4 regions of the Paenibacillus sp. UNC217MF genome follow, and region 1 is predicted to be linked to each of the others. Evidence: riboswitches for the same ligand, from Rfam matches in the RefSeq annotation. Region 1 holds a riboswitch; each other region holds the start of a gene.
What was found. Region 1 has a riboswitch for thiamine pyrophosphate ahead of BP95_RS0128535 (YkoF family thiamine/hydroxymethylpyrimidine-binding protein). Riboswitches for the same ligand answer to the same signal wherever they lie in the genome.

Region 1 (4,849 bases):
TCCGGTCGACGTCCCTTGAAACGGGTATTTTTTCGAAATTATGCAGTGATATGCGTCCTGATGATAGCAGCGATCATTGTATCTCTCCTGAGCACGAACCTATTTATGAGGCGGTATATAGATGAACTGGTCGTTGCTCAAATTAATGGAACGGATATTTATCGGTACCCTTTCCACAACATCAGTGGGCATTTGCTGGACAAGTACGGCGGTTGGTTCGAAATCGTGAATGAGTCAGGCGAGATCATTTTTGTCAAAGGAAACAAAGAGGACGACATCAAGCATTACGAAGACGGTCAAATGTATGCCAAGATGGATGTAGAGCGCAACGATGATGCAATCTCCTATCATGCTTACCAAGCCAAAGGGCCGCATGGCGAATCATATGTATTGCTGTGGAAAATTCCTGAGCGCTTGTTGAAATTATCAACTGCGACAACGATCTTTGCTGCGTTATTAGCTATTTTATTATTTATCCTTCTTTACTTTTACGCCCGCTATTCGGTTAGACAAGTGAAAAAGCCGTTGCGGCAAATCTTAGAAGGCATCAAAGAGATGGAGCATTTCAATTACACGAAGCGGCTTCATTATTCAGCCGAAAAGGAATTCGCGGAAATACAAGATGCGTTTAACGGCATGGCTGAACGTTTGCAGCGCACTTCTGCTGAGAAGGAAGCCGCCGAGAACAATAAGCGAAACATGCTGCTGCACCTCTCGCATGATTTGAAGACGCCGATTACTTCGATTTACGGTTATTCGCAGCTTCTGTTGGACAATCAGGCACTGGAAGACAAAGATACCCGCAAATATATTCAATATATTTACGATAAGTCAGCGTATATGGCCAATTTAATTAAGGACTTATTTGAACTGGCGAAGCTGGATGACAAGCATACGGAATTGAGCAAAGAGAAAGTGAACGTTACGAAATGGTTCCAGCAGCTCGTGGTGGAATTTTATCCGGAAATAGAAGAGAAGGGATTTGAGCTGGAAGCACATATCCCGGAAGAACCGCTCTATGTCAAGATGGACAAGATTCATATGAGTCGCGTCATCACTAACTTAATTAGCAATGCACTGCGATATAATCCAGCGGGAACGGTGCTCTATGTGTCATGTGCACGACAAGAAGGAAACGTTATACTGTGGATCGGAGACGACGGAATTGGCGTTCAGGAGCCGATCAAAGAACATATTTTTGAAGAATTCATCCGTGGCGACGGGCCGATCAAAGACAGTACAGGCTTAGGTCTCGCCATTTGCAAAAAAATCATAACGCTCCATGATGGCACGATTGAACTAACGCAGGATCAGTGTTACCATACCTTGTTTCAAATCACGTTGACTATTACGGAGGACTAGAGTTCCTTCATGATGTCGGGCATCACCTTCAGGCTTCGATACCACGGATCGTTTGCATGCCCGGATCTAGCCCATTGCAATATTAAGCTCCAGTTTGAAGTATTCCTTTTGGTGTTACACCCTTTACAAACGGATCATCCCGTGTATAATGAAAGCTGTCAAGCATATGAACGATGGAAACTGCATAGTGAATTTCGAACACTAGGGGTGCTGTAACAAGCTGAGAGACAGCGGCAACGCTGTTAACCCTTACAACCCGAACTAGATAATACTAGCGTGGGGAAGTGTAGTCGACTGATTGATATAAGCTGCGGCTTCGTCATGTTCGTCATTGCATGAAGCCATGTCATACCCTTGTATCCTCAAGCGTAACTGCACCGACTCACGGTGCAGTTTTTTTGTTGTCTGCTGACCACATATTGATTCGTCAGGGAGGATATAAGTTATGAGTCAGTTATCTTGCGGTACGAGCCGCATCGTTGGTTGTCGCTTTTCTATCTATCCGATGAGCGATCGCTTCGTTGACCTTATTTTGGGAGCGTTGCGAGACACAGACATGTCTAAGGTATGGTGCCATACCGATGATGTCAGCACCTGGGTTCGTGGGCGTAGTGAACATGTATTCGATGTCGTTCAGTCAATCTTTTTACATAGCGCGGCAAGTGGAGAACATGTTGTGCTGAATGCTACCTTCTCTGTTGGCTGTCCGGGCGACACACAAGGAGATGCCTTCATGAATACGGACGAAATTCGAATGAATGCGGAACGGTATCAAGCGATTCCTCTCAAGGTCGCTGCTCATTTTGCGCTCTACCCGCTCGGAACGGCAGATTACATGGATACGATCTATGAGATCATTGGCCTTGCTAAGGAAGAAGGCACTTTCGATGAGAGCGCTCATTATGCAAGCCGCTTAGAAGGAGATGCACAGCGAGTATTTACTACACTTGAGAACGCGTTTAATCGGGCGAGAAAATCAGACAAGTCCCATGTAGTGATGACAACTACGATGTCAGCCAACAGCCCTTCCACAAGGTAGCAGCTGAAGATAAAGAATTTCCAAAATGCAAATTACAAACCAAACGGACTCATCCGATCATCGTTCTAAGAAAAGAGGAATGTTCATGAATTCGCGAAACAGCCAATGGAAATTACGAGATATTGTCGTTCTCAGTTCATTATCTGTTGTGTTTGCCGTCATTTATCTGCTCTTCTTGCAATTAGGCAATGTGCTTGTTGGCTTTATGGGGCCGATGGGATATGAAGTCATCTTCGGCATTTGGTTTATCGTATCGATCATCGCTACCTATATTATCCGCAAGCCCGGGGCTGCCGTCATTTCTGAGACAGTCGCTGGACTGATTGAGGTATTAATCGGCAACGCCGTAGGGCCTATTTTGATTGTATCCGCCCTAATTCAAGGTTTGGGTGCCGAAGCCGTATTTGCCGCTACAAGATATCGGAATTATTCAACCAAAGTGCTTATGCTGGCTGGGGTGGGCTCCGCTGTATTCAGCTTCGCGTGGGGGTATTTCCGCAGCGGTTATGCGGCCTACTCTGTTGGTCTCATCCTCGCGATGTTCGTCGTTCGCTGTATAAGTGGCGCACTCCTCTCGGGTCTGCTTGGCAAATGGATTGCGGACGCCTTGGCCAATACAGGAGTTCTTAGAAGCTTCCCAATTGCAAAGGGGCAGCGATAACATGGCAAGCCCAGCGCTTCTCATTCCCAATCACCCAGCACAATCGACCTTACAACGTGACGCCGAGCATGGAGCTCTTATTGCACTGGAAGCCACTGATCTGACACTCGCCTTCGAGACCGAAGGCAAGCCTGTCTTATCCAACATCAATGTCACCCTGCATGAGGGGGAAACCGTTCTGCTGTTGGGCCCAAGTGGCTGTGGCAAGAGCTCGCTAGCCTTTTGCCTTACCGGGCTATATCCACATGCAATAGACAGTCTAGTTGAAGGCAGTGTCCTCGTGTACGGCAAGCCAATCGAACAGTACGATTCCGGTGCAGCGGCCCAGCATATCGGAATTGTATTTCAAGATTTCGAAAGTCAGTTCTGTATGCTGCGTGTAGAAGAGGAAATAGCCTTTTGCCTAGAAAATCGGGATTGTCCTCGAACTGAGATGGAATCCATAATTCAAGAGGTATTAGAAAAGGTAGGATTGCTCGCATGGCGTCATGCGTATATCCACGAGCTGTCGGGAGGCATGAAGCAGAAGCTGGCTCTCGCCTGCGCTCTAGCCCTTCGCGTGCACATGCTTGTATTGGATGAGCCCACATCGAATCTCGATCCGTATACAAGACATCAATTTGCTGTACTCATTTCAGAACTGGCACGCAAGGAAGGGATGGCTCTGCTCATCATTGAGCACCAATTGGACGATTGGATCGGCATGGCGAATCGCCTGATCGTGATGGATGAGGATGGAGCTCTCGTCTTTGACGGGCTTCCTGCCTCTTACTTCAAGCATCATGCAGCTGAAGCCAAGTCACGTGGTATCTGGCTCCCGCAAGCGCTGGAACTGCAGCAATTCATCCGTGAGCGGTTTAATCGCAGCAACAGTAGCGATGGCAACAACGATGACGATAGTAGCAATATTAGCGATTTCAGCAATTATGATGATCAGTTCGTTCGTCAGCGTCTCACAGCCGCGGACCCTGCACTCACAGACGAGGATCTCTTGAAGCTGCTGCTGTCGCTCCCTAAATTCGCACAGCAGGATGTGATGCGCATCCTAACATCAGCTCAATCGAACGGTTCCCCACGAAAACCTGAGGAAGTCTTGCAAGCGCACAACCTTGTCTATTGGCGTAAAGGGAGAGTAATCCTCGATCACGTGTCCCTTACTCTGCATTCAGGGGAATGGGTAGCACTTGTTGGTTCAAACGGAGCTGGGAAATCTACCCTCGCCTCCCTCTTATCTGGATTGACACAGCCGGATGAAGGTCAAATCATTCTGAATGGCATGCCTCTTCATCGATATGCAGAGCGGGAGCTGAGAGCCTTCATCGGATATGTATTCCAGAATCCAGAGCATCAGTTCATTACTGATACCGTGTTCGATGAACTTGCATTCGGGATGCGCTTGCAGCTTCTGAGCGAAGAAGAAGTACAGCAGCATGTTGGAGAAGCCTTGACACGCTTCCGCTTGAACAAGGTTGCCAATGCCAATCCCTTCTCCATCAGCCAAGGACAGAAGCGAAGACTTAGTGTCGCTTCCGTTCTTACCGACAGCCAACAGCTATTGTTATGCGATGAGCCGACATATGGACAAGACGCTTATACATCCAAGCAGCTGATGGACACCCTGCAAGCACGAACCCAAGCAGGCGCAACTGTCCTGATGATCACGCATGATATGGAGTGGGTTCAGACCTATGCCGACCGAATTATTGTGCTAGATGAAGGTTGCATACAGTTTGACGGCAGCCCTTCCAAGCTGTGGAAGGAGCACCCTGAGCTCGTGGAGAAGTGTC
Region 2 (4,849 bases), on a different contig from region 1:
TGCCGTGTCTTCTGCACACCGACTGAATGCGCATTGCGAGTTCTTTCTTAGCTGCTGTCTTCAGCGCGTTTGCGCCCTTTTCCCGAAACTGTATCATCGTAGCCCCTCCGCGAATGGCTTCCTCGACAATCGATCCAGGGTCTGCCCTGCAATTGGCGCTGCCGAGCACAAGGTACAGCCGCAAATAGGAACGCATGCGGGCATCTCCAATGCGACTATCTATACTTATCATCTGACCACCTCTTGCATCTGCCGCTGCCGATATGCCCAATGGTTGGTTGGGCCGTTGCCGCCGCCAAGCCCGAGCGTCTCCTCAATTGCTGCCTGAATATAATGCCGCGCAGTACGAACCGCTTCATTGGGAGCAGTGCCCTTCGCAAGTTCTGCCGTAATCGCTGCCGAGTAAGTGCAGCCCGTGCCATGAGTATGCTTGGTCATGATTCTGCGGTCTTCCAGCAGTGTGAAGTGGGCTCCGTCATAGAACAGGTCAACAGCCAGCTCGGTCGTCATGTCGTGGCCTCCCTTGATGATGACCATTTTGGCGCCGTAATCAGCAATTCTTATCGCAGCCTTGCACCGATCTTGCAGGGTGACAATCTTCATTCCTGCAAGCGCTTCTGCTTCTGGGATGTTCGGCGTGACAATCAGCGCAAGCGGCAGCAGGCGATTCTTCATCGCCTCTATGGCATCTTGCTGCAGCAGCTCTGCGCCTCCCTTGGCTATCGTGACTGGGTCGACGACAACGTTGTTCAAACCGAATGCTTCAAGGCGATTCGCTACTGTCTCAATAATGCCTGCGCTGAACAGCATCCCTGTTTTGACAGCATCAACCCCAATATCTTCTACGACGGCATTTATCTGTTCAGCAACGGCTTCATGAGATAGCGGGTATACGCCGTGAACACCAAGCGTGTTCTGTACCGTCACAGCCGTAATCGCTGACATGCCGAATACGTTCAGCTCTTGGAAGGTCTTGATGTCGGCTTGAATGCCGGCGCCGCCACCGCTATCGGAACCGGCAATCGTCAATGCTCGTGCGACCATCATAGCCATACCTTTCTTCTAGCGGAGGCTTGGCGAGGGGTGATTGTTGATGCCGCCGTATCGAATAGGTCGATCTCAGCCAAGGCATCAAGAAATGCAGTTTGGAAGCTGCCAGGACCTCGGTGGCCCGCTGTTCGATAGGCATGGGCTGCTGCGCCCCCATAATAAGACATCGCTGCGGCTCCTGCCAGCAATAAATCAGATTCTACCGCAGCAAATGCGCCGATGACCGATGTCAGCAGGCACCCGCTTCCCGTTATGCTCGTTAATATCGGATGACCGCCCGCAATAACGTAGCCGGTTGTGCCGTCTGTAATGACATCCTCTTTGCCCGAAATGGCAACGATGGTGCCGAAACGGTCAGCTGCCCGTGCAGCAAGATCGAACAACTCCTCAGGGGAACGAAGGGAGCTTTCAGACTCCATGCAATCCACGCCCTTGATCTCGCCAGCTTCACCCATCAGCTGAGCAATTTCCGCGGCATTGCCGCGCACGATCGAGACACGCAATTCCTTGAGCATCTTCACGGACACCTTCGTCCGATACGGCGTTGCGCCTGCGCCTACTGGATCGAGAATAACCGGAATGCCATGTACATTCGCCGACCGCCCTGCGATTAGCATAGCTTCTATCATGTCTGTATCGAGCGTGCCGAGGTTCAATACGAGCGCATCTGCTGCCTTGGCCATGTCTGCTACCTCTTCTTTGGCTGAAGCCATCACAGGGGAGGCGCCAATGGCTAGCAGACCGTTAGCGGTAAAGTTGGCGACGACGATATTCGTCATATTGTGGATGAGGGGGCGCCGTTCCTTAATACGTTGGGGGAAGAACTGCATATCGATCATCCTTGTTTCACCTCTGTCTTCTCCGCCAAGCGTACCGGCCAGTCTTCTACTTGATAAGCCATGTCCCAAAACATATATTCCAGCTGGCAGCTAGTCAGAAAATGCTTCTTCAGCTGCTGCTTGCGTGCTTGCGACAGCGATTCTGCCCATTCATCCAGCATTCGGCGCATTTTGTCCGTAACTCCGCCGCCGAGGTCTCCATAGAAATGAATCCACTCATAGAACGGATGGGTCTCATCTGGATTCACTTCTTTTAGCAGACGTTGTCCGATCTCCGTATATGTCCATGGGCACGGCAGCAAAGCCGCAATAATATCTTCTAGGGTTCCTTCGTGGGCCACGGTAAGCATATGGGACACATAATGGCTCGCAGAAGGGGCGAGCGGGTAGCCTTGCAGTTCTTCGAACGTTACGCCTGCCACGTTACAAAAATTATGATGGGGGTGTATCTCGCTATTCAGCACAAACGAGATTTGCTCGTTGAAAAGAGCCATTGTCTCTCGGCTGTTACATTTGGAAATCGCAATGCCGTAAATCCGAATAAAGGCATTCAAATATTCAAAATCCTGCTTTACGTAGTGAATCAACTGTTCTTTCTTGACAGTACCTTCAGCAATTCCCCGAACGAATGGATGATCCATAATGGCATCGTATATCGGCTCTGCTTCGTGTCTCAGTTCCTCCGTAAATGTAAGCATGAACAGCACCTCCGAATGATTGGATAGATGATGAATGCATGCTGAAATCTGGTCAAGGAGCACTTCGCGGCAGCCAAAAAAAGCCGCCCCGAAATGGAGCGGCTTCATCATGTCCATACAAAAAGACCATGAGGCCGGCTCCACTTCCCTCCGCCGGTATTACCCGGATCAGGTTCAAAGGGTCCAAGAATTCTTGTCTCAGCCGCCTATGCGGCTCCCCTAGTGGATTTCACGTCATATTCATCTTACGAACTACTTTAGCATTGATGGAGATAATTGTAAAACGTTAGTTTTCTCAACCATTCGGTCAAAACGATAATTTGTTAGTGCTTGGAGCGAAGTTTCGTATTGTAATTGACGCTGCGACAACTGATACAATAACCTCATAAGGCGCCTTATGATACGTCAAGTGACAGAGGTTGATGATAGTGATGGGCAACATGATAGGAATCGATAAATTATCGCAGGAAATCGGTGTGACGAGCCGTACCCTGCGCCACTGGGAGTCGCAGGGGTTGTTTGCAAGTCAGCGCGATACCAGTTCTGGCTGGAGGATGTATGATGAACAGACTGTGCTTGCAATCCGTATAACTGCTTTGTTAAGAGGGTTTGATATTGGGATTAAAGAGATTAAAGTGGTGCTGGCGGATATGACGTTCCGAACCGCACATCAGGTAATGACTCAGTATGCACACGAGATGATTGAGCACAAGAATGAGTGCATATCGAAGGAACTAACATTGAAGAAATGGTTGGAGCAGTTGCACAAGTACCTCAATGAACCGATTACGGCTCAATTGCTGCTGCAATTATGTCATGAACCGTTCCTACATTCAAATATGAAACATGAGGTGACAATGCCGATGAGTAATCAGTGGAGTTATTCTCCAGCATCGATCAAATTCGTAACCCTTCCACCAATGAGAATGGCTTGCCATGTTGTCGTAAGCGCATCACCAGAAGAAGAAGCGATCGAATCATTAGCGGACTGGCTCGTGCAAGCTGAACTGCAAGGAACGGCACGGCTATTTGGAAAAAATGAAGAACCACTCCCTGACGTTGAATCGAACGTTTACGGTTATTGTGCATATGCCTCCATTCCAGAAAATATCGATATACCAAGTCATTTGGCGGAGGCTAGGTTCTCCGGCGGGGTGTATGCCATGATGGAGAGTACAGATGATATTACGGGATCGTGGCAATTATTGATGGAGAAATTGAACGAGCATCCAGACTACGAGCCTGATTCGGAGGCAAGATTCTGCTTGGAGGAGCATATACGAAATGACAGCCCGGCAGGAAGCAGCAACGCTTATTGGCTGCAGCTATTCGAACCGGTTCGAAAGAAAATAAAATAATATACATGAAATCCCCGGTGCAGTCGTTGCGCCGGGAATTGCTTTTCATGGGATAGGAGAGAGGGCAGCTCGCTTTGCGTTTTCTTTATTAAGAAGTCGAAGTTGCGAGCGGTCGCATGATGCGTTTGCGTTGATGGAATGTGGCAATTTCGGCTAGACCGCGCTGCTGAAGCATAAGGGTATTGTCCGCCACGTATTTGCCGACGTCGTCTGGAAAGTGAGAATCCGATGACAGGGTAAAGGGGACATCATGTCGAAGCAGAACATCGATAAAGGAGGAACTCGGACACATCTCCTTGACCGGGTAGCGGTAGAACAGTCCTGCATTTACCTCTGTAGCTGTATTTGTCCGTTTTAATGCTTGTGCGATTCGCTCGTAGTACGGGAGATGCAGCTCCTCAGCTGGGCGATAATTAAATACTTTCAAATTGTCCAAATGGGCGGCAATATCGAACAGACCGCTGTTAATCATTCGTTCGACATCATCGAAAAAGTGCCCGTACAGTTCACGCAGATCAACCTGATCGAAGCGGAACTGAGTCTCGGGATTATCGAATCCCCATCCATCCACATAGTGAATCGACCCGATCACATAGTCCCAATCCGCCATCGCAATGAAAGATTCCAACTCCTTCTCTCCACCTGCAAAATAATCCGCTTCTAATCCAAGACGTAGCTCGACTCCCTGCTCGGCCCATCTGGGCTTTGCGGTCTGAATGGCAGCTGCGAAATCCTCAATCCGCTCGGTGCATACTTGATGCAGCCATGTATGCTGAAGGCGGCCTAGCGGGGAGTCTCCGATATCGAGGTGACGTTCGAAGTAGGGGAGCGTCTCTAGAAACCGATAGAGATGATCTACGATTCCGACCTCCCGCAGTCCTTTGCGCAGCGCTTCTTGCAAATA
Region 3 (4,849 bases), on a different contig from region 1:
AAACCGCGTTGGCAGGTGATCAACAGATCCAACTCGATGGTCCGGTTGAAAAAAACGGGGAACGCACCTTTGTTCCGTTAAGCTTTATTTCGAAAGTCATGGGAGCCAGCGTAAAGTGGGATAATCCAAGCAGAACAGCAAATATTACGCCGGTTAAGTAATGATATAAAACGCTGCCTAGTCCATTGGTAGCCCTTGCATGAGCTTGATTGATGAACATGTTCTATTAAACGATTGAAGCATCATTGTTTAGAACCAGTCTGTCAATCCAATCATCGTAATAAGGCCAAGAATGAAGGAGACGGTGGCCGACCGCTGATGTCCGTCTCCATGACTTTCAGGAATCAGTTCTTTATACACAATGAACATCATTGCCCCTGCTGCAAAGGACAGCCCATATGGAACCAGATTGCTCACATAAGAGCTAAGTGTGTATCCGAGCATGCTGGTGACAATCTCAACGACGCCTGTTAAGGTAGCGATGCCAAGCGCTTTCCAGCGATTGATGTTCTGATTGACGAGGAATAAGGCGACGAGGAAGCCCTCTGGTGCATTCTGCAATCCAATGGAAAACGCGATTAACGGCCCAAGTGTATCATTGCTGCTCGCATAACTGACGCCGACAGACAAGCCTTCCGGCAAATTATGAAGGGTGATGGCCGCAATGATAAGGAATGATTTCTGTTCGATATTGATGCGAATTCGTTGATTCGGATTCTCCAAATCCATATGAGGCAGGGAATGCTCCAGCCACAGCAGCACGAAGCAGCCAAGCAGCAGGCCGAATGCAATCACGAACACATTAGAGCTGGCAAGCGCTTCGGGGATAAGATTGAACATTGAAGCTGTTGTCATGATCCCTGCTGTATAGGCGAGAAGGATATCCCTCATACGGTGAGACATGCTCCTCATGAACAAGATCGGGATGGCCCCGATGCCTGTGGATAAGGCGGAAATGGTGCTGCCGATTAACGCTTCTGTCATACTACTCTTCATCCCCTTGCTCGAATCCGGTATTCGAATTGAATTGATATTTGGTGATCGTATCATACAGACATCCTCTACGCCAAGAAATCAATGAGGTAATTATTTGGGTTAAAATGGAATATTGTCCCTTGTTTCACATGGAACTTTTTTCGACAGGAATCTAGTGAATATGAGCAATCTGCTGTCATAAAGCATACGAATAACGAAGTTGATGGGAGATATAAGCATTGCCTCAATGATCAGCGGACACTTTGCAATTTCTGTTTGTCACTGGACTTTCTGATGGATGAGGACTATAATTACCCGTGTAATATGGTAGCTTCGATAACTGCATATGCACGCTAGGGGTGCTGGAATTTGGCCGGCTGAGATTGTATCCCATTAAGATACCGACCCTTACACCTGATCTGGGTAATGCCAGCGTAGGAAAGACGTTGAACCGCGTCATTATTGTTATAATTAGGTTGCTTGATTATTCGTCATGCTTGCATGAATGTGCGCTGCTTTGGGCAGAATGGACATAATTGCTGTACGGATGAACGAATGCCGGATGACCTTATTGACGTGATTCATCGTATGATGCACATTCGCATATACGCGTAGAACGGCACACAAAGCGTCCCAGAGGGGGCGCTTTTTTTTGTGGATCTGAATCGTGTTGCAGGACGGCGGGACGGGAACTTGCTCATCCACACATATACGATCGAGCGGATCGTCCAACTGGTGAACGCGGCAGGCGTTATCGAAGCACTTTCTAATTTCATGATCGGCTCTCCACTAGTGAGGGAAGGAAGAGAAGGGGGATTCATCATATGCAACGGACACGCTTTACACGAGGGTTGATGCTGGCGCTCGTTATCATGATGACATTTGCGCTCGCTGCTTGCGGCGGCAAGGGTCAAGAAGCAGGACAAGGGAGCCAGGCAGAGGGGAACACGACTCAGGAGCAAGGAACGGATAAGTCGAAGGAGAAACGCGACATTAAGCTTGTGCTTGATTGGACGCCGAATACGAACCATACTGGCTTGTATGTCGCTAAGGAGAAGGGCTACTATGAGGAAGAAGGTCTGAATGTTGAGATATTGCAGCCGAGTACTGGCGCATCAGAGGCGATGATCGCATCGGGAGAAGCGCAATTCGGTGTTAGTGTTCAGGAAAGTATTACGATGGCTCGACAACAAAATGTTCCGATCGTGTCGATTGGTGCGATCATTCAGCATAATACATCAGGCTTTGCCGCGCCGAAGGACAAGAACATCAAGTCACCTAAGGACTTTGAAGGCAAAACGTATGGCGGCTGGGGCTCTCCGGTTGAGGAGATGATTATCCGCACGATTATGGAAAAGGACGGCGGCGACTATAGCAAGCTGAAGAGCGTCAACATGGGCAATGCCGATTACTTTACAGCCGTGAAGAAGGATATTGATTTCGCGTGGATCTTTTATGCTTGGACAGGTATTGAAGCAGAGCTTCGTGGTGAGCCGATTGATATGCTGTATGTCAATCAATATGCGAAGGAACTCGACTATTATACGCCGGTTCTTTCGACAAGCGAGAAGCTGATCAAGGAAGATCCTGAATTGATTAAGGCATTCATGCGTGCTACGTCCAAGGGCTATCAATATGCGATTGACAATCCAGAAGATGCAGCCAACCTGCTGCTTAAAGCTGTGCCGGATTTGAACAAAGATCTGGTTATCGCAAGCCAGAAATGGCTGAGTCCGAAGTATAAGGACGATGCACCTCGCTGGGGCGAGCAAAAGCGTGACGTATGGGCAAATTACATGAATTGGCTCGTGGGGAACAAATTAATGGATAAGAGCATTGATGTAGACAAGGCGTTTACGAATGACTTCTTGCCAGCTTCATAAGCCTATACGGTTATAGGAATAGGCAATGGGCGCATATGCGCCCTTTTGCTGTATATCGTTACCTGTGTATATCGTTACATGATATCGATACGAGATAATCGTCACCAAGACCGTTACAAGTTGATCATTACATGAGGATTGAGAAAGAGGAGGAGAAGCAAGATGGCGAACAGTTTAGTAAGCATTCAGATCGTTCCGAAGACGAAAAATGGGGAAGACGTAATTCCCTATGTAGATCGTGCAATCGAAGTCATTCAAGCATCGGGTGTGAAATATCAGGTAAATCCACTGGAGACAACGATGGAAGGCGAACTTAGCGAACTCTTCCGTATTATTGAGGATATGAACAAGGCCATGATTGAGATGGGAAGCAGCAATGTGTTGTCGCAAGTGAAGATTGTGTATAAGCCATCTGGCATTACGATGGATGAATTGACAGTGAAGTACCGGCCATGAGTGGACGTCGAATCGCGAAGATCGGCCCCCCGATCATTGCATTTATTATATTCCTCGCCATATGGCAGGCAGGAGTAATGTTGTCAGGCATTGAGAAATGGATGCTGCCCAGTCCGCTCGATATTGCACAAGAGGCTGTAAGCAATGGGGGCGGTCTGCTTATGCACACATGGGCTTCTGTTCAGTTGACGCTCATTGGCTTCTGTGTAGGCACGGCTGTTGGCTTGCTGCTGGCTTGTGCGCTTCATCCGATGCCGTGGCTGAAGCGGGCGATCTATCCGCTTGTCATAGTCAGTCAGAATATCCCGACGATTGCGCTGCTTCCGCTGCTTATGATCTGGTTCGGCTTCGGTCTCATGCCGAAGATTGTCACCATTACGCTGGTATGCTTCTTCCCCGTATGCGTGGCTACCCTGGATGGTCTTGCCCAGACAGACCGCACGATGATGAATTATATGCGTATGGCAGGCGCAAGCCGGTCGCAGCTGTTCTGGAAGCTGGAGCTGCCCCATGCACTTCCATCTGTCTTCTCAGGCTTGAAAATAGCAGGGACGTATAGCGTGATGAGTGCGATTATTTCCGAGTGGCTCGGGACGGACAAAGGGATCGGCTACTACATGGTACTGCAAAAAGCAGCCTATCGCACGGATCGCATGTTCGTGGCAATCGCAGTTGTCATTCTATTGAGCTTGGCCATGTTCGGCCTCGTATGTGCATTGGAACGGCTGCTCATTCATTGGCGCCGTGACAATAAACAGGGGTGAAGGGGGAGCGTTAAAGATGATCACAACAAACGAACAACAGCCAGTTGCCCAGCGAGATGCTGATCATGTGCATCAGCATGAGGCAGTACAGAAGCAGGCCGCTCTTGAGCTGCGTGATGTCAGCATGTCATTTGACGGTCGAGCGGGACGGCTTCATGTGCTCGATCAAGTATCCATTACGGTGCAAGCAGGAGAGTTCGTCTCAATTATTGGCCCATCCGGATCGGGGAAGAGCACACTGTTCCATCTCATTGGCGGTCTGCTTCGTCCATCAGAAGGGGATATTCTCGTCCATGGGCAGAACGTGGTTGGTCAGACAGGCCATATCAGCTATATGCCGCAGCAGCCCGCGTTGTTCCCATGGAGAACGGTGGAGGACAATGTTATCCTCGCTCCAGAAATTGCAGGCAAGCCGAAGAAGGAGGCGCGGGAGGAAGCGCGCCGCTGGCTAAGCAATGTTGGATTGACGGGTTATGAACGCTCGTATCCGCATGAGCTGTCCGGTGGCATGCAGCAGCGTGTCGCCTTCCTACGCGCAATGATGAGCCCCCATGAGCTGATGCTGCTTGATGAGCCGTTCAGTGCACTTGACGCGCTAACACGCAGTGATATGCAGCGCTGGCTCATTGACCTGTGGGAACGCAATCGCCGCTCGGTGCTGTTCATTACCCACAGCATTGAGGAAGCGCTGCTGCTGTCAGATACGATATATGTACTATCCAACCGCCCCGCGCAAGTGTTAGAGCGAGTTACTGTTCCGTTCGCGCGGCC
Region 4 (4,849 bases), on a different contig from region 1:
TGCCTGTCATGCATGCTGGCATTTGATCATAGGGGATCGAGAGATTTTCCAGTACAAAGGCGAGCTCTTCATCTACATATGGCATGCAGAACTGGCTGTCCGGATCTTGGAATACGAAGCCCCAGCTTGAAGGAAGCTTAATCTGATCGTATTTCATCGGCACTTCGATAGAGTGGGGCATAATTCCGCTTAATACATGCAGCAATGTTGATTTGCCGCAACCGCTTGGCCCGAGGAGCAGTACCTTCTCACCGGTAGAAATGTGGAAGGAGAGGTCCTTGAACAGCAAGGAATCCTCTCCTGGAAATGTTAGGCGCAAGCGGTCAACAAATGCAGACGAATTCGCATGAGATTCCTGTTGCATGTGTAACCACCTTATTCCGAATTTGTGGCGTACGCACAAATTCTATCTATTCATATTATGCGTGCTATTGATTAAGTACCGCGTAATCTTCTTTGGACACAGGACGTATGGATTTGGTTACCCCTGTCACTTCCAATGCACGAACGAGCAAGCCGGCAAATACGCCAGCGAAGATGAACGCACTAATGACACGAAGTCCGTACTTCAAGACGAGCACCCATGTCTCGTAATCTGCATATCCGTAACCGAGATCGATAATGAATGAGCCGACTGCGGACAGAATGCCAGCGATGCCTGCGATGACGATGCTGTGCTTGCGGTATCCAGTCAAGGCGAATGCCAATTCTGCCGCCAGACCTTGTACACAGCCATACACAATCGTCTCTAGTCCCCAAGCAGAGCCAAGAATAGCCGATAAATTAGCGGCAGCAAGACTTGCAAGGAAGCAGACGCCGGGCTTGCGAATGACTAGGTACGCGAATGGGCCAGCCATAAACCACATGCCATATGTTAATTGTCCTGCTTGTGGGAACAACGGCTTTGCGAGACTGTAGACGCTCTCCCACATTTTGAAGATCACACCAAATACGACCCCGATCATCACGGTAATGAGAATATCCGTAAACTTTAATTTGTTGCTTCTCTGTTGTTCTGGCAACATAACCCTCTCCTTTGTTGTATAGCTAGCATACAAAAAAACCGTCTGGCAACCAGACGGTAGAAGAGTCCTAGATCACAGCAGAGCATGATCACACGACAAATACAGATTCTCTACGCTGGCATTATCCAGATCAGATTAACGGTCAGTAGCGGTATACTCATCTACAATCTCAGCCTGATTCCTCAAGCCCCCGAATTTGTATGACTATGCAATTGCTCATATCATACAATATTCATGATAGGTTGACAACGAAATGTTTACAAAAAACATAAAAATAGGATAGGGATAGAAGCCAATGATTGTAATCGTTCGCTAGACAACATCGAAGAGAGGAATAAGGAGATAAGGAGCGTGTTAGGAGATTTGAAGAGAGAATAGAACAAAATGAGGATCAGGAAGAAGTCCTGATCCTCATGAATTGTTAATCGTGTGAAGTTGTAGAATGTCGTCTCAATGACAAGCTGTATACGATCCCTCCGCATGCAAGAACTGCTATGAGCAGAATAATCAGGCCACTGTATAAGGCAAATGAAGCTTCCTTGGCAACGGTAGGTGTCAGTGAAGTCAACAGCCAACTATGTGTAAGCAGACCGCCGACTACAGCGATGCCGATGCCTTCAGCCATAAAGCATGCAAAGCTGAGCATGCTCATTCCTTCTCCTGCTTGGTCAGGTGCTAGCGATTCTGCAACGGATGCAGATATAACTGTCTTGATGAATGACAACCCTCCGAACACGAGCACGAGGGCGAACGTCATCAGCCATGGAGAATCATTCCCCCACGCAAGGAGCGTGACGAAACTGAATGTGACAAGACCTATTCCAGCGACAAATACAAATGAAGTTCCTCTCTTATCAACGAGAGTTCCACCGAGTATGCCGAACAGAATAACGCTGAGTGACCCTGGGAAAATGATCGCGCTGCCGATAACAGCGGTCGAAAGTTGATGTACATCCCGCATGAAGTAAGGAACCATGGAAATAAATCCAGCTACCGTTCCTAGCAAAATGGAACCAGCAAGCGTGCCAAGTACATATGGGCGATTAGCGAACAGGGACGGAGCAATAAACGGTTCGCGAATACGGCGGATATGCAAAGCAAACCCAAGAACGAGAATCATACTGCAGACCAGATAGAACCAGACATATGTCGTAGTAAACAAGGTAAATAGAATAATGCCTGCTGACAAGAAGGCAATGCCGATGATATCTGTTCTCCCATTGCGAGAAGGCTCCTGCGGCAGTGCGGTCAAGAAGAAGGGGAGACTGACTATTGTCATTACCGGAATGACAAACAGGTAGGACCAATGCACATAATCTGCCAGTACACCGCCTACAGCTGGGCCAATCCCTTCACCAAGCGCTACCATAGAGCCAATCATGCCAAACGCCTTGCCTCGATGCTGTTCTCCAACGTAGCGAGTGACCATAACCATGATGAGTCCGGGCACAGCCGAAGCCCCGGCACCTTGTATCAATCTGGCTGCCAATACAGCCGACAAGTAGTCATGGGCGAAGAAACCGAGCAACGAGCCACTACCATAGATGAGCACACCGATGAGCAGCGGCTTCTTAATGCCGTATTGGGATGACAGGGTGCCATAAATGATGGAACCGAGCGCGAAGGTAATCATGAAGCATGTGTTGATCCAATTCGCAATGGCCGGAGTGATACTGAAATCGTGTGCGATGTCGGGCAAGGATACGTTGAACACAGTCTCATTCAACACACTGAAAAATGCTAAAAAGCTTAACCACGCGATCGATTTCTTCACATTGGGAAAGGCATATACGGGTTGTTCTTGTTCTGCCGCCTCGATGCGGTTGTCATTGTTCATTTGTTCCACGAATAGGAATCCCCTTTCTCTTGCTAAAGGGGAATTGCGCAGTTTACAGGGGTGTTATGCGTTATCCCCGATTATTACCTGCCCCAATTGATGTTACGCACTTCATCTTAACGCCTCCCAATTATTGTTGCTTCCAGTATAGCAGTGGGATTTTCCTTATTCAATTAAAAATGCAATAATATAGACTGCACTCAATGCAAGACAGACAAGGGTAAGAATAAGGAGATACAAAGTAAATGAATGTACTTATTGCAGACGATGAGCCGCATATGTTGAAAATTTTAGCGGCTTATTTTGATAAAGAGGGCTTTCGAACTTTTACGGCAGAGAACGGGCATCAAGCGCTTGAGATCTATTACAACCAGCCGCTGGACTTGGCAGTGCTCGATTGGATGATGCCGCAGATGAGCGGGATTGAGTTGTGTCGAGAAATCAAATCGAATTCGAAGTTAAAGGTGCTCATGCTAACGGCCAAGGGAGAGCATGAAGATGAGCTGACAGCTCTTGATTCTGGAGCGGATGAGTATATGCGGAAGCCGTTCGATCCTCGGGTTTTGCTGGCGAGGGCGAAGAAGCTGCTGAAGATGCAGGCACAATATCTATTTGGGGATATCCAGGTAGATATGGAAGGACAGAAGATTTGCAAGCGTGGAATTGATCTGCGGGTTACGAAGAAGGAATTTCAATTGATGAAGTTTTTTATTCTGAATAAGGGGCAGGTCTTAACGCGCAAAGCGCTGCTTGATCATGTATGGGGCTATGATTACTTCGGCGAGGAACGTACGGTAGATACGCATATACGCCGCTTGCGGGAGAAGATCGGCGAGGAGTGGATACGGACGCACCGTGGTATGGGTTACAGCTTCGAGCATCCGAATAGCCATGAATAAGCTTAGTCGCAAGCTGTTTGTGCAAATTGCACTTATTCTTGTCGTAGTGTTCGGACTCTCGTATTGTGTGAATACGTTCTTTATGCCAAATTATTTTGTCCATCAGAAGCGTGCTGCGTTGACGGAAGCGGTGGAGAGGTTGCGCAGCATAGAGTCGAAGCAGCTCCTTGAAGAAGTTCAGCGGGTGGCGGATGATTACCACTTCACAATCGTTCATACCCCCTACGACCATGACATTGACCGCTTAAACTGGACACTGCGCGAACAATTTACGCGGGAGCGGATTGCGATGAGCAAATTCTGGCTCACGGAAGAGAGCCTTGCACAGCTAATGCGCGGCGGGATAGTTACGAAGTCGTATCAGCAGGAGAAGTTGAAGTCGAGCGTTTTCGTTACGTTTGTCATGAAAGAAGGAATGATTCTCGCTGTAGGCGAATCGGTGGCTAATTCAGGCGAGACGATACGTATCGTCAATCAGTTCAATTTGATTATTGCGGTAGGTGCGCTCTCACTAGCCCTTCTGCTCGCTGCTTGGTTTTCCAGGCGAACGGTGAAGCCTATTGAGCAGCTTAAGAATATGGCGGAGGATATCGCCGAACGACGATACCGGACAGTGGACATCCGAACAGGAGATGAGATTGAGGAGCTTGCGCACAGCATTAATACGATGAGTGATAAGTTGAAGCAAGCGCATCTGGAGCTGGAGGAGAAGAACCGGAACTTGCGTGTCCTTATTCGTGACATCTCACATGAACTGAAGACACCGCTTGCCGTGATCAAGGCATATTCCGCAGGGGTGAAGGATGGTCTGGATGACGGCACCTACATGGATGTCATACAGTCGCAAACGGATGATATGTCCGAGCTCGTTACGAAGCTGTTGGAATGGTCTCGCTTGCAGACGGAAGAGCTGAACATTGAGAATGTTCATGTCGTTAATCTTCTTGAGCAAGTCATTGCGAAATATGAGCTACCTCTGCAGCAGCATTCGATTGAGTTGACCTTGAATGATCAGAATGCGGAAAGCTTTTGCGTCCAGGCTGATAGGGTCAAGCTTGAAATGGTGCTGAACAATCTCGTATCGAACG

Region 2: it holds a riboswitch for thiamine pyrophosphate, as region 1 does, so the genes downstream of both, tenA (thiaminase II) here and BP95_RS0128535 (YkoF family thiamine/hydroxymethylpyrimidine-binding protein) in region 1, are expected to answer to the same signal.
Region 3: it holds a riboswitch for thiamine pyrophosphate, as region 1 does, so the genes downstream of both, BP95_RS0123310 (hypothetical protein) here and BP95_RS0128535 (YkoF family thiamine/hydroxymethylpyrimidine-binding protein) in region 1, are expected to answer to the same signal.
Region 4: it holds a riboswitch for thiamine pyrophosphate, as region 1 does, so the genes downstream of both, BP95_RS0104230 (ECF transporter S component) here and BP95_RS0128535 (YkoF family thiamine/hydroxymethylpyrimidine-binding protein) in region 1, are expected to answer to the same signal.

The regions. Positions count from the first base shown of each region.
Region 1 covers NZ_KK366031.1:36,690-41,538, reverse strand. The annotation lists gene BP95_RS0128540 (HAMP domain-containing sensor histidine kinase) at 1-1,362, shown strand, start outside; TPP riboswitch at 1,556-1,662, shown strand; gene BP95_RS0128535 (YkoF family thiamine/hydroxymethylpyrimidine-binding protein) at 1,808-2,401, shown strand; gene BP95_RS0128530 (ECF transporter S component) at 2,487-3,062, shown strand; gene BP95_RS0128525 (ABC transporter ATP-binding protein) at 3,064-4,849, shown strand, end outside.
Region 2 covers NZ_JMLT01000017.1:79,454-84,302, reverse strand. The annotation lists gene thiE (thiamine phosphate synthase) at 1-232, opposite strand, end outside; gene thiD (bifunctional hydroxymethylpyrimidine kinase/phosphomethylpyrimidine kinase) at 229-1,044, opposite strand; gene thiM (hydroxyethylthiazole kinase) at 1,044-1,889, opposite strand; gene tenA (thiaminase II) at 1,886-2,587, opposite strand; TPP riboswitch at 2,716-2,818, opposite strand; gene BP95_RS0110765 (MerR family transcriptional regulator) at 3,019-3,945, shown strand; gene BP95_RS0110760 (histidinol phosphate phosphatase domain-containing protein) at 4,034-4,849, opposite strand, start outside.
Region 3 covers NZ_KK366028.1:371,667-376,515, forward strand. The annotation lists gene BP95_RS31240 (beta-propeller fold lactonase family protein) at 1-81, shown strand, start outside; gene BP95_RS34655 (stalk domain-containing protein) at 9-161, shown strand; gene BP95_RS0123305 (ZIP family metal transporter) at 250-984, opposite strand; TPP riboswitch at 1,321-1,434, shown strand; gene BP95_RS0123310 (hypothetical protein) at 1,630-1,830, shown strand; gene BP95_RS0123315 (ABC transporter substrate-binding protein) at 1,800-2,858, shown strand; gene BP95_RS0123320 (thiamine-binding protein) at 3,021-3,314, shown strand; gene BP95_RS0123325 (ABC transporter permease) at 3,311-4,078, shown strand; gene BP95_RS0123330 (ABC transporter ATP-binding protein) at 4,095-4,849, shown strand, end outside.
Region 4 covers NZ_JMLT01000008.1:157,650-162,498, reverse strand. The annotation lists gene BP95_RS0104235 (ABC transporter ATP-binding protein) at 1-364, opposite strand, end outside; gene BP95_RS0104230 (ECF transporter S component) at 429-1,025, opposite strand; TPP riboswitch at 1,116-1,229, opposite strand; gene BP95_RS0104225 (MFS transporter) at 1,447-2,862, opposite strand; gene BP95_RS0104220 (response regulator transcription factor) at 3,108-3,761, shown strand; gene BP95_RS0104215 (sensor histidine kinase) at 3,754-4,849, shown strand, end outside.